DNA from 3 places in the Ruegeria sp. CG1 genome. Region 3 is predicted to be linked to each of the others. Evidence: riboswitches for the same ligand, from Rfam matches in the RefSeq annotation. Region 3 holds a riboswitch; each other region holds the start of a gene.
The links. Region 3 has a riboswitch for cobalamin ahead of ACR0AU_RS06870 (DUF1636 family protein). Riboswitches for the same ligand answer to the same signal wherever they lie in the genome.
Positions count from the first base shown of each region.

Region 1 (3,271 bases), 190 kb from region 3:
ATCAGGCCACCGCAGGTATTCGCGAAGACGATGCGCGCGGCAGGCACACAACAACTGCACGCGCCTTGCATCGCATGCGCAATGGCGGCTGGCTGATCGATACGCCCGGCATGCGCGCGTTGCGTCTGCTGGATGCGCAGGAGGGGTTGGATGAGGTATTTTCGGACATCTCAGACCTCAGCCTGGATTGCCGCTTCTCGGATTGTCAGCACGAGTCTGAGCCCGGATGTGCGGTGCAGGCGGCAATCGACGCTGGTACGCTTGATCCCGCGCGGCTGGACCGCTGGCGCAAGCTGCGGCGCGAAGACCAACACAATTCCGCTTCGGTGGCGCAGGCCCGCGCCCGTGACAAGGCTTTCGGCAAGATGGTGCGCAGCGTGATGCACGAGAAAAAATCCCGTAAAGGGCTATAACGAAGCTGGGCACCGACCTACCGGTGCCCAGCGCTATCAGGCGATCAGCCTAGGCCAGACTGCCGCATTCCGTCTTGCGAATGCACCGATATGGCCGATCTTGGACACTCCGAATTCGCTTGGTGCAAGCAGATGGCGCCCGGCTTTGGGTCCATAGAGATCGGCAAGACGCCAGACAGCATCCGGCGGCACCATTTCATCATCTGCGAAGGTAAACAGATCGACACGTTTGCCCAAGTCTTTCCAGCGGGCGGCGGGCAGTGTCGTGCCGATCTCTGGCACATAGCTTTTGGGGGCGGTGCACCATTTGCGCCATTGCCAATAGACTTGGGCAGGCAGGTCCGATCCAAACCCGACCAACCGCCCGGGCAGGTAGCCAAGCGCCTTGACCACCAGCGGCGCGTGACCATACCAGAACAACGCCGCCAAAGCGCGATAAGGCCAAGGGTGATCCGCCAGCGTTACCAGACCCGAACAGACACAGATCATCCTGTCAATCTGATCGATATCGGGTTGGATCGGGCCAAACATTCCGCCCAAGGAATGACCGATGCTCCATAGCTTGGCCTGCGGAAACCGTCGGCGCATCTCGGCCCGGGCGGCTGGAATGTCGATCAACGCCCAATCGGCCATGGTGACATTTGACCGCTTTTGCGAACCCACCAAAGAGTGACCAAAATCCCGGTAATCGTAAGTCAGGCAGGCCATGCCCTGTTCTTCGGCGAGCCATCGGGCGAAGTACTGATAGTAATCCCTCGGCACCCCAGTCGCACCGTTTATGACGACCACCTTTTCGGGGTCGGCAACCGGACGGTAAAGCCGCGCCGACAACATTGCCGGGCCGGACGGGATTTGAAAATCCTCGGTCACAACCGCCTGCTGCGTGTCCAACATGGTGCCCTCCAATACCGACTGAACTGATCAGTTCACCCGAAGCGCCTCAAGTCAAGGTTGACGTGACTGGACCATACGTCACTTGCCTGACGCAATCTTCTTGACTCGGGCACGGCGCAGCCGCTAGCCATGTCGCGATGGTTCTCGCGCCCAATCGGGCCGGGATGAAAAGGGAACACGGTGCGGTTCTGCCCGAATAAATCCGGAAAGAACCTAGTCCGAGACTGCCCCCGCAACTGTAAGCGGAGAGCAATGCCGAGATACCACTGGCTTTGAAGGCTGGGAAGGTCGGCAAAGCGATGACCCGCAAGTCAGGAGACCTGCCATCGGATGTAGAACCGAAACTCGGGCGGGGTGTCCGGGACGGGTTTGATCGTGCTCCGCAACGACCAACCTGTGCCACGCCCTCGCCTTGCGCGCGGAGGGCGCATTGATGATCTGGAAGACCAAAACACACGAATTCGCGGCGACCGTGTGCCAACGTACTGGCGCGCCCTGCCCCGCATTGGCACAGATGGCGCGGGCTCTGACGCAGACCATGTCCGCCACAAAACCGGTCACGAAAACTGAGTTTGAGATTGAAGGCACCATAGATCTGTCGCACTGCCCGGAAGGATGCACCGCCCGCTTTCGCGCCCAATGCGACCAGATACGTGTATTCTGCGGAACCGATCCTGAAATCGATACCGGCCGGCTGGATGACTACGCAGACATGATGTTCGGAACCGAGTACCGCAGCCTACCCGCAGACCTGCTAAGGAATCCTCCTTGCGCCATGCTTGAGGCTTCGCTTCTGGTGCAGCACAACGGTGGCGAAATCTCGCCACATGTTGGTATCTAAGCCGTCAAACGGCTTGAACACGGGCCGGTTCAACGGCCCAAAGCATCTGGGCATTTGTCTCGACTGCGCAAGGACGCACCGTACGCAATCGCTTCAATGCCGCCTCAGGCCGTTCACCGCATTCAACCATCAGACGCAGAACCACCATCCCGGATCGGCCACAGCCACCACGGCAATGCACTAGTACACGGCCACCACCTGACAACGCCTGACGTGCGGTCGCGCCAACGCGGGGCCAGCGGTCCAAAATCTCTTTGGGTGGCGTGCCAAAATCTTCGATCGGCAAATGCACCCATCTGCTGGCACGCCCCTGAATATCAGCGCCAAAATTCCGCGCACCATCCTGAATCATCTCGACCTCAGTCGTCATCGAGATCACAAGCCCGGGCTTCCAGTCTGCGATAAGATCAAGGTCTTCTGTATACGTTCCTCCACGCCCAGGCATCGAGGACAAGGCCAAGGTGCCTCCGCCAACCTGCAACGCATAAACCACCAGTTGCGACATAATCTCCCCCCAAACAAACTTCACCCAACAACATACTGGTCCAGTAAATAGAATAGAGTGGATTTTAGCCGCATACCCACGCATTCCAAAATGAAAATCGTCCCGGCTGGCTGTGGACGCGGGCGGCGGGGGCCTCTACGCTGCGGCGTAACGCGAATCCGACAGAGCAGACATGACCGAGACGCCCAGCCCCGCCTACCAGGTTCTTGCCCGCAAATACCGCCCCGAAACCTTTGCCGATCTGGTCGGTCAGGACGCCATGGTGCGCACTCTGAAAAACGCCTTCGAGGCGGACCGGATCGCGCAGGCCTTCATAATGACCGGTATCCGCGGTACCGGCAAGACGACGACCGCTCGGATCATAGCCAAGGGTATGAACTGCATCGGTCCCGATGGCAGCGGCGGCCCTACAACCGAACCCTGCGGTCAATGTGAACATTGCGTGGCTATCATGGAGGGCCGCCATGTCGACGTGATGGAGATGGACGCCGCCAGCCGCACCGGTGTCAATGACATCCGCGAGATCATAGACAGCGTACGCTATCGCGCTGCATCCGCGCGCTACAAGATCTATATCATCGACGAGGTTCACATGCTGTCGACCAGCGCTTTTAACGC
Region 1 covers NZ_JBQFRF010000002.1:50,898-54,168, forward strand. The annotation lists gene rsgA (ribosome small subunit-dependent GTPase A) at 1-413, shown strand, start outside; gene ACR0AU_RS05925 (alpha/beta fold hydrolase) at 450-1,307, opposite strand; cobalamin riboswitch at 1,429-1,649, shown strand; gene ACR0AU_RS05930 (hypothetical protein) at 1,741-2,148, shown strand; gene ACR0AU_RS05935 (phosphatase domain-containing protein) at 2,153-2,653, opposite strand; gene ACR0AU_RS05940 (DNA polymerase III subunit gamma/tau) at 2,826-3,271, shown strand, end outside.
Region 1: it holds a riboswitch for cobalamin, as region 3 does, so the genes downstream of both, ACR0AU_RS05930 (hypothetical protein) here and ACR0AU_RS06870 (DUF1636 family protein) in region 3, are expected to answer to the same signal.

Region 2 (3,271 bases), 400 kb from region 3:
GGGCGATCTGGATCGTCGGACAAATCAAGCAGTTCGCGTATTGCCTGAAGCGAAAACCCCAGTTGGCGGGCGTGACGGATAAAAGCCAGACGATCCAGTTCGGTATGGCGATAACGCCGCTGGCCACCTTCGGTGCGCCCCGGTTCCGGCATAAGTCCGATATGCTCGTAGTAGCGGATAGTCTGAACCTTGGTTCCGGTCTTTTTTCCAAGCGTTCCGATCGTCAGCATCTGGGTCTCCTTACAAAGTTACAGCTTATGTAGGTTCGAGTTGGCACCGCACAATAGCACCTTCCGGCCGGTGGGCCTGTGACACCCAGCCGCTACCGCATGCGTGGTGACCATGTTTGTTTTCGTGGCCATGGTCGTGGCTTTGGGTATCGGATGACATGATTGGACCTCAAGAATCTCTATGGTCCTTTGTAAATAGTTCCTACAGTGACTAGAGCTTCAATACCTTTTATATTTTTTTCATCCGGGTTCTTTGCCTGCGATATTGTTAGTTCATTTCGTCTTGCGGGCCGGCCGTGTGGATGCAATCTAATTGCAGATGACGCAAAAAATTTGGAACAGATCAATGCAGAAACGGATCGCAATTACCATCACGTTAGTCTCGATTACGGCTGGTTGTTCAGCCCAGTTCACCGGGGCCAAAAGCAAAGCACTTGAACCAGGCAACGTGCCAGATTCGGTCGTAGCGCTGGCAGGGCCGGCGCAGGATTTGACCACAGCGCGCCTCCTGCCCGAAGACAATTGCTTTTGGTATGAGCACAGCGGACCCGTCGAGACGACATTGGTACCATTGCGCGCGACGAATGGCGCTCCGATCTGCATTGCGCGCGACGCCTGATCGAAATGAGGGCAGCGACGTCCATGTACGCTGCCCAATATTCATGAGCGGGCTGTGACGCTATCTTCGGCAGAGTATAGGAAAGCGGTCGAGCCGGTTTTCACGTTTGGGTAGAGGTCATTGATATGAGCCATGATCATTCGCACACATCCAGAACTTGCGCGACCGCCGATGCTTCTTGGCTCAGGCGTGCCGTGAATTCTGAGATATGTGTCTCGGTCTCCAACGTATAGATAAAGGGCACGAGAGCCGAGAGCATTATTCGGCCCGGGCTCCATGCCATTCCGGAATTCCGCGTATTCGGGGTTGCGCTCGATCATTGAAGCGGTTGGTGTCCAGTGTGGCCATTCGACCTTTCGGCGGATAACATAGGTGCCGGGCTCGTAAAGGTTCCCGCGCGCGATCGCTACGCCATAGCGCATTGCGGTCCCGCCTTCTTCGATATGATAAAGATATCGTGCGACGGCATCGACATGGATGTCACCTGGAACCAAACCATCATTTGCCGCGACGCGTCTTGGTAAAAAACGGTCGTGAACACCCCACGGATTTGAGGTCATTGGATCGTAACCAATTGGCGTGACCTGACTGTCCCAATAGGTCTTCTGCGATGCGGTTGGCCAGGTTTTGGCGATCAATGGACTGGCCGCAGACGCTGAGAACAGCGCTGTGGTGGATTGAATGAAATGGCGCCTTGTAAGCATAGGTCTCGTCCTGGTTCACAAGTTTAACGTATTTGGATCGCACTATCGCGAATTAATTCGAATCTTAAAGCCTCTAGCAGCTAGAGCTTCAAGAGGTTTCAGGTAACGCTTGGTTTACCCAGTTGATCACGTGACCGGTTGCGTGAATCCTGCTTCGGTCGAGTTTACATTGGAATAGGTCGCAAAGACAATTGACACAGGCGAAGCCGCCATTGTAGCGGTGATTTGTTTTCGGTTCCTGATGGCGGAAGCCAAAAGGATTAAAAGGGAATACGGTTCGGTGTTTTCAATGGCGCCAATTCCGTAACTGCCCCCGCAACTGTGAGCGGAGAGCGATGCCAAGACACCACTGGTTCGTAATGGAACCGGGAAGGTTGGCGGAGCGAGCACCCGCGAGTCAGGAGACCTGCCGTAAAGCGCCGGGCTATGCCCAGACTGAACCTGTCGGCCTTACGGTCGATTCAACCTGACAAGCCGCCGGGTGAGGCGGTAGGGAGAAAGAACATGCATATCGAACCGGGCATCGTGAATGGTGCCAAAATCGCGCTTTCCTATGTTACCGCCGCAGGTGCGGCTACTTACGCAGCGAAAGAAACGTTTTCCACATTGCGTGCGAATGGACCTGCATCTTTTGTTATGCGCTCGGTGCTCGCCACCGTTGGGGTTTTCCTTTTCTTCGAAGTCCTGCCGCATTTCCCGGTTGGTGTCTCTGAAGTCCACTTCATCCTGGGGTCGACGCTGTTTCTGCTTCTCGGTGCTGCACCCGCGGCTTTTGGATTGGCAGCTGGTCTCCTGATTCAGGGTGTGTTTTTTGCCCCGTTCGATCTTCCGCAGTACTTCATCAACCTGACCACTCTGCTGGTGCCGCTATTTGCGCTACAGGCACTGGCCAGCCGCATCATCGCACCCGGCACAGCATATGTTGACCTCAAATATGGCCAAGCTCTTGCCCTAAGTGCGACGTATCAGGGAGGAGTAGTCGCATGGGTTGGGTTCTGGGCCTTCTACGGCCAGGGTTTCGGCGCAGAAACCATGGCGTCGGTTCTGTCCTTTGGCGGCGCTTATATGCTGGTAATTGTCATTGAGCCGATTGCTGATCTGGCAGTGCTTGCGGCAGCCAAGGCAATGCGCGGTTTGAACAGTACAGGTCTGGTGACTCCGCGTTTGTACAACGCTGCGAAAGCTTGACCAAAGTTTGAAGCGGTGTCCTAAACTTGGGTTGCCGCGAAACAACCAGTAGTCGCAGGACCAAAATTTTATTGTGGCGCGTCTCTAGGGCGCGCCACATTGTTTTTAGCAGCTAGAAACCTGCACCCAACGATCAGGGTGATTTGGGTCCTGTATTCGTAGGAAAAGATACCTCGTTTCCTTCCACGATTTGATCCTGTTGGTGACACTGTCCAGAATCAAATCGCCATCACTCGAGCGACAAACTAGAACAGCATGGCCACTGCGATTGGTGTCCAAGACGGTAGCAATCAGTAGCTTCGCAGGGTCCAAGCCGTTCTGCATTAGCTCAAATTTCTTTTGCAAGGCGATGTCTCTAGAACAACGCTCAGGTTACAAACCGTCGGCCTGACCAGCGGTTTCTCAACCAAGCGAAGGCATGCGTGAGGGTGTGATCGGGCCGACGAAATTGAAATTCGCGAACCATATTGCTCTTGTGGCTGAGTTCTCTTGGCTCGATGGTCTCAATTTCCACCCACAATGCCCCAAGT
Region 2 covers NZ_JBQFRF010000002.1:637,328-640,598, forward strand. The annotation lists gene ACR0AU_RS08520 (MerR family transcriptional regulator) at 1-230, opposite strand, end outside; gene ACR0AU_RS08525 (hypothetical protein) at 577-849, shown strand; gene ACR0AU_RS08530 (L,D-transpeptidase) at 891-1,553, opposite strand; cobalamin riboswitch at 1,769-1,981, shown strand; gene ACR0AU_RS08535 (energy-coupling factor ABC transporter permease) at 2,058-2,741, shown strand; gene ACR0AU_RS08540 (transglutaminase-like cysteine peptidase) at 2,847-3,086, opposite strand.
Region 2: it holds a riboswitch for cobalamin, as region 3 does, so the genes downstream of both, ACR0AU_RS08535 (energy-coupling factor ABC transporter permease) here and ACR0AU_RS06870 (DUF1636 family protein) in region 3, are expected to answer to the same signal.

Region 3 (3,271 bases):
CCGGAATTTTTGGTTTAGCGCTGCGGGCTAGGTATCGGACTGTTAGATCGGGGCCCAGCCGATACGGTGTTGTCGACCAGAAATGGACCTCAAAAGGCGAGTGCATATAGTTCGAGGCAAAATCACTCGCGACGCGAAACTGACGCTTGCCTTCACGAGTGAGGAAGGCTCGAAATCCTGCGCGCAGCCCTTTGATGATCAACCTAAGGCTCCATTTTCGTCGCCCTTTGATCGCGTGCTGGACCGCTTGTAATGTGGCGACAAGCCTGCCCAATCGCTCATATTCATCGGGGACATAGCTGGGAAACACATCCTGATCGACCAATACAAAATCGAACTCGTCGCTGAGTTGTGTGGTCCCCAGATGTGCAAGTGCTTCGGCGTCGATCAGCTTGGGGCCTGGCACGTCAAAAAGCTTGATCGCCATCCCGTGGGCATCCGATTTCCGGTCATCCAGATGCGCGCCGTTGGAAAAGCGAAGTGCGGCTGTATAGTCTGCGGGCTGTTCAAACAGGCCGTGACGGAACTGTTCTGGTAGATCGTTTCTGACGGTGAATGTTGCAGCCACGCACCCGTGACTGCGCCCATGCTGAGCCCTTAAGCGATGGCCTTTCCACCGTGCAACGGCCTCGAGATTGTGGTCAATGACATCATCAACAATATCCGGCGGCAATGCGTTTTGCGAAACATGCGTCAAAGAACCGTCTCCTTGGATAAACCCAGGCAATGATCAAACAGGGGTAAGGCGCTGACAAAGCTAAACCTCTAAATTTGTTCAGCTTACCTCAGATTGTCTAATTTCCAAACACACCAACTATGGACAGCCGTGGCCAGACAAATTCGGCGCGCAGCCCAACCCATTCGGTTGGTGCTACGGACACGTGGTTGCCCGCGCTCGATCCTCGACCAGAGTTGGGCGCCTTCGACTTTATCATTGACGTGTCCGGTGTTCTCGGGCACTCAATCGATTGATGGTTCCCGGTGGTGTTGCCGCGGGATGAAAAGGGAATACGGTGAGGTTTGCCAAAAGGTGCCAATTCCGTAACTGCCCCCGCAACTGTAAGCGGTGAGCAAGGCCAAACAGCCACTGGTCCACAGGGTCGGGAAGGTTGGCCGAGCGCGGACCCGCAAGTCAGGAGACCTGCCATCAGATGTTTAACCAACTCGGGGCGGGGCGTCCTGGAAGGAGGCTTTGATGGCGCGTCAATCGCGTGTTTACATTGTCGGCAGCTTCCGCATGCGCTTGGAAACAAGTGGAGTGGACCATGCCAGATACGCCTGATCATTTCATTCTAGTCTGCGAAAGCTGCACTGAAGGGCTGCCCCTTGATGAAATTTGCAATGCGTTGACTGGGAAATTACATCGCAGTTTTGCGATCCGCGCGTCGTCTTGCATGGCAGGCTGCGATAGTCCCAGAACGGTTGGGTTCCAGGCCGTAGGAAAGGCGCAATACCTTTTTGGTGGCATTCAGACCGCGGATGAGGTGCAGGCGCTGGCTGAGTTTGCAGCGCAGTATCGTGAAAGCCCGGATGGCTGGACAAATGCCACTGATCGCCCGCAGGCGTTGTTCAATAAAACCCTCTCGCGCATGCCGCGGATCGAACAGGGGGCATCGCAATGACGTTGCCACCCTTTCTGATTGCCGAAAACCTTGAGTATTATGCCCTTACCGGAGATGTCCTGTTGCAGGGCGTCTCGTTCGAGTTGTACGAGGGTTCCATTCTAGCCATCGCCGGCCCGAACGGGGCGGGGAAAACGACGCTTCTCAATCTGTTGTGCGGCGCTGAGCCGCTGGCACTTGGTGATGTTCGGATCAAAGGACGCAGTCTGAAAAAGCTCACGGCCAAAGAGCGTGCGCGCATGATTGCAGTGGTAGGTCAGCAGGAACTGCCCGATGGACGCTTGGCGTTACGCGATTATGTTGCGCTGGGGCAAATACCCATCCGTGCGGACCGCTCTGCCGAAGGCCAAGCGCAAGAGCTGGACCGGATTTTAGACCTGACCGGTCTCGCCAATCTCGCGGACAAGCGCATGGCCCAACTGTCCGGAGGCGAACGTCAGCGTGCCCATATCGCACGTGCTTTGGCGCAGAACCCTTCGTTGCTGTTTCTGGACGAACCGACCAACCATCTGGATCCTGATGCAAAAGGGCGGATGCTGTCTTTGGTCGCCGAGCTTGGGATCACCGTGGTCATGATCGTACACGATCTGGTCATGATCCCCGAATTCGCCACACACGTGGCGCTGATGAAATCGACCCGCATGATCGAGTTTGGATCGGTGGACAAGGTGCTGACACCCGAAAGAGTCCGCGAAACTTTCGGCGTTGATTTCCTCTGCTTTCTCCACGAAGGCCGCGTGATCCCGGCGCTTGATATTCGAAGAACCACAATCTCAACTTAGTCGAAGGAACACACTGAGATGAAATACATCTGGCCCGTGGCGTTGGCCACCGCCATGGCAAGCGGTGCTGCTGCGCAAGAAGTCACCGTAGACAACTGCGGCGAACCGCTGGTTTTTGATACCGCGCCCGAGCGCCTGGTTGTGCATGACATGAACATGACCGATATGGCTTTTGCATTGGGTCTGCAGGACAAGATCGTCGGCCTGACCGGCATCACCGGCTGGTACAAGACCAGCCCTGATTTTGATGCCCTGCGCGGCGACATCCCCGAGCTTGCGCCGAAATATCCGACCGTCGAAAACTTGGTGGCGGTTGAACCCGACCTGTTCTTTGCCGGTTGGTACTATGGCATGAAGCCGGGTGGTGATGTGACCCCAGATACATTGGAACCGTTCGGAATCAAGACCTTGGTTCTAACGGAAAGCTGTGTCCATCTGGACAAGGATCGCCCCGAAGCCAGCATGGATCTTCTGTTTGGCGATGTGTTGCGCTTGGGCAAGGTGATGCAAGTCGAAGACAAGGCCGAGGCTCTGGTCTCGGGCTGGAAAGAGCAGCTGGCAGCGATCGAAGCCAAGACTGCTGAACTGCCCAAGCCCCGCGTCTTTCTTCTGGATGGTCCTGCAGATGCTCCGTTTACCGCCGGTAAATTCGCGATTCCCGACGCGATGATCACAGCCGCCGGTGGTGAAAACGTCACTCATGACATGGACACGAGCTGGGGCCGCACTTCGTGGGAGGCCGTTGCCGCATCGAACCCGGAATTCCTGGTTTTGTTGGATTATCAGACCGGCAATGGTGCCGAGGACACCTTCAAGTTCCTGCAGGAACATCCCGTCATGTCGCAGACTGATGCCGTCAAGAACGAA
Region 3 covers NZ_JBQFRF010000002.1:238,146-241,416, forward strand. The annotation lists gene ACR0AU_RS06865 (catalase family protein) at 1-697, opposite strand, end outside; cobalamin riboswitch at 956-1,163, shown strand; gene ACR0AU_RS06870 (DUF1636 family protein) at 1,266-1,622, shown strand; gene ACR0AU_RS06875 (ABC transporter ATP-binding protein) at 1,619-2,404, shown strand; gene ACR0AU_RS06880 (ABC transporter substrate-binding protein) at 2,423-3,271, shown strand, end outside.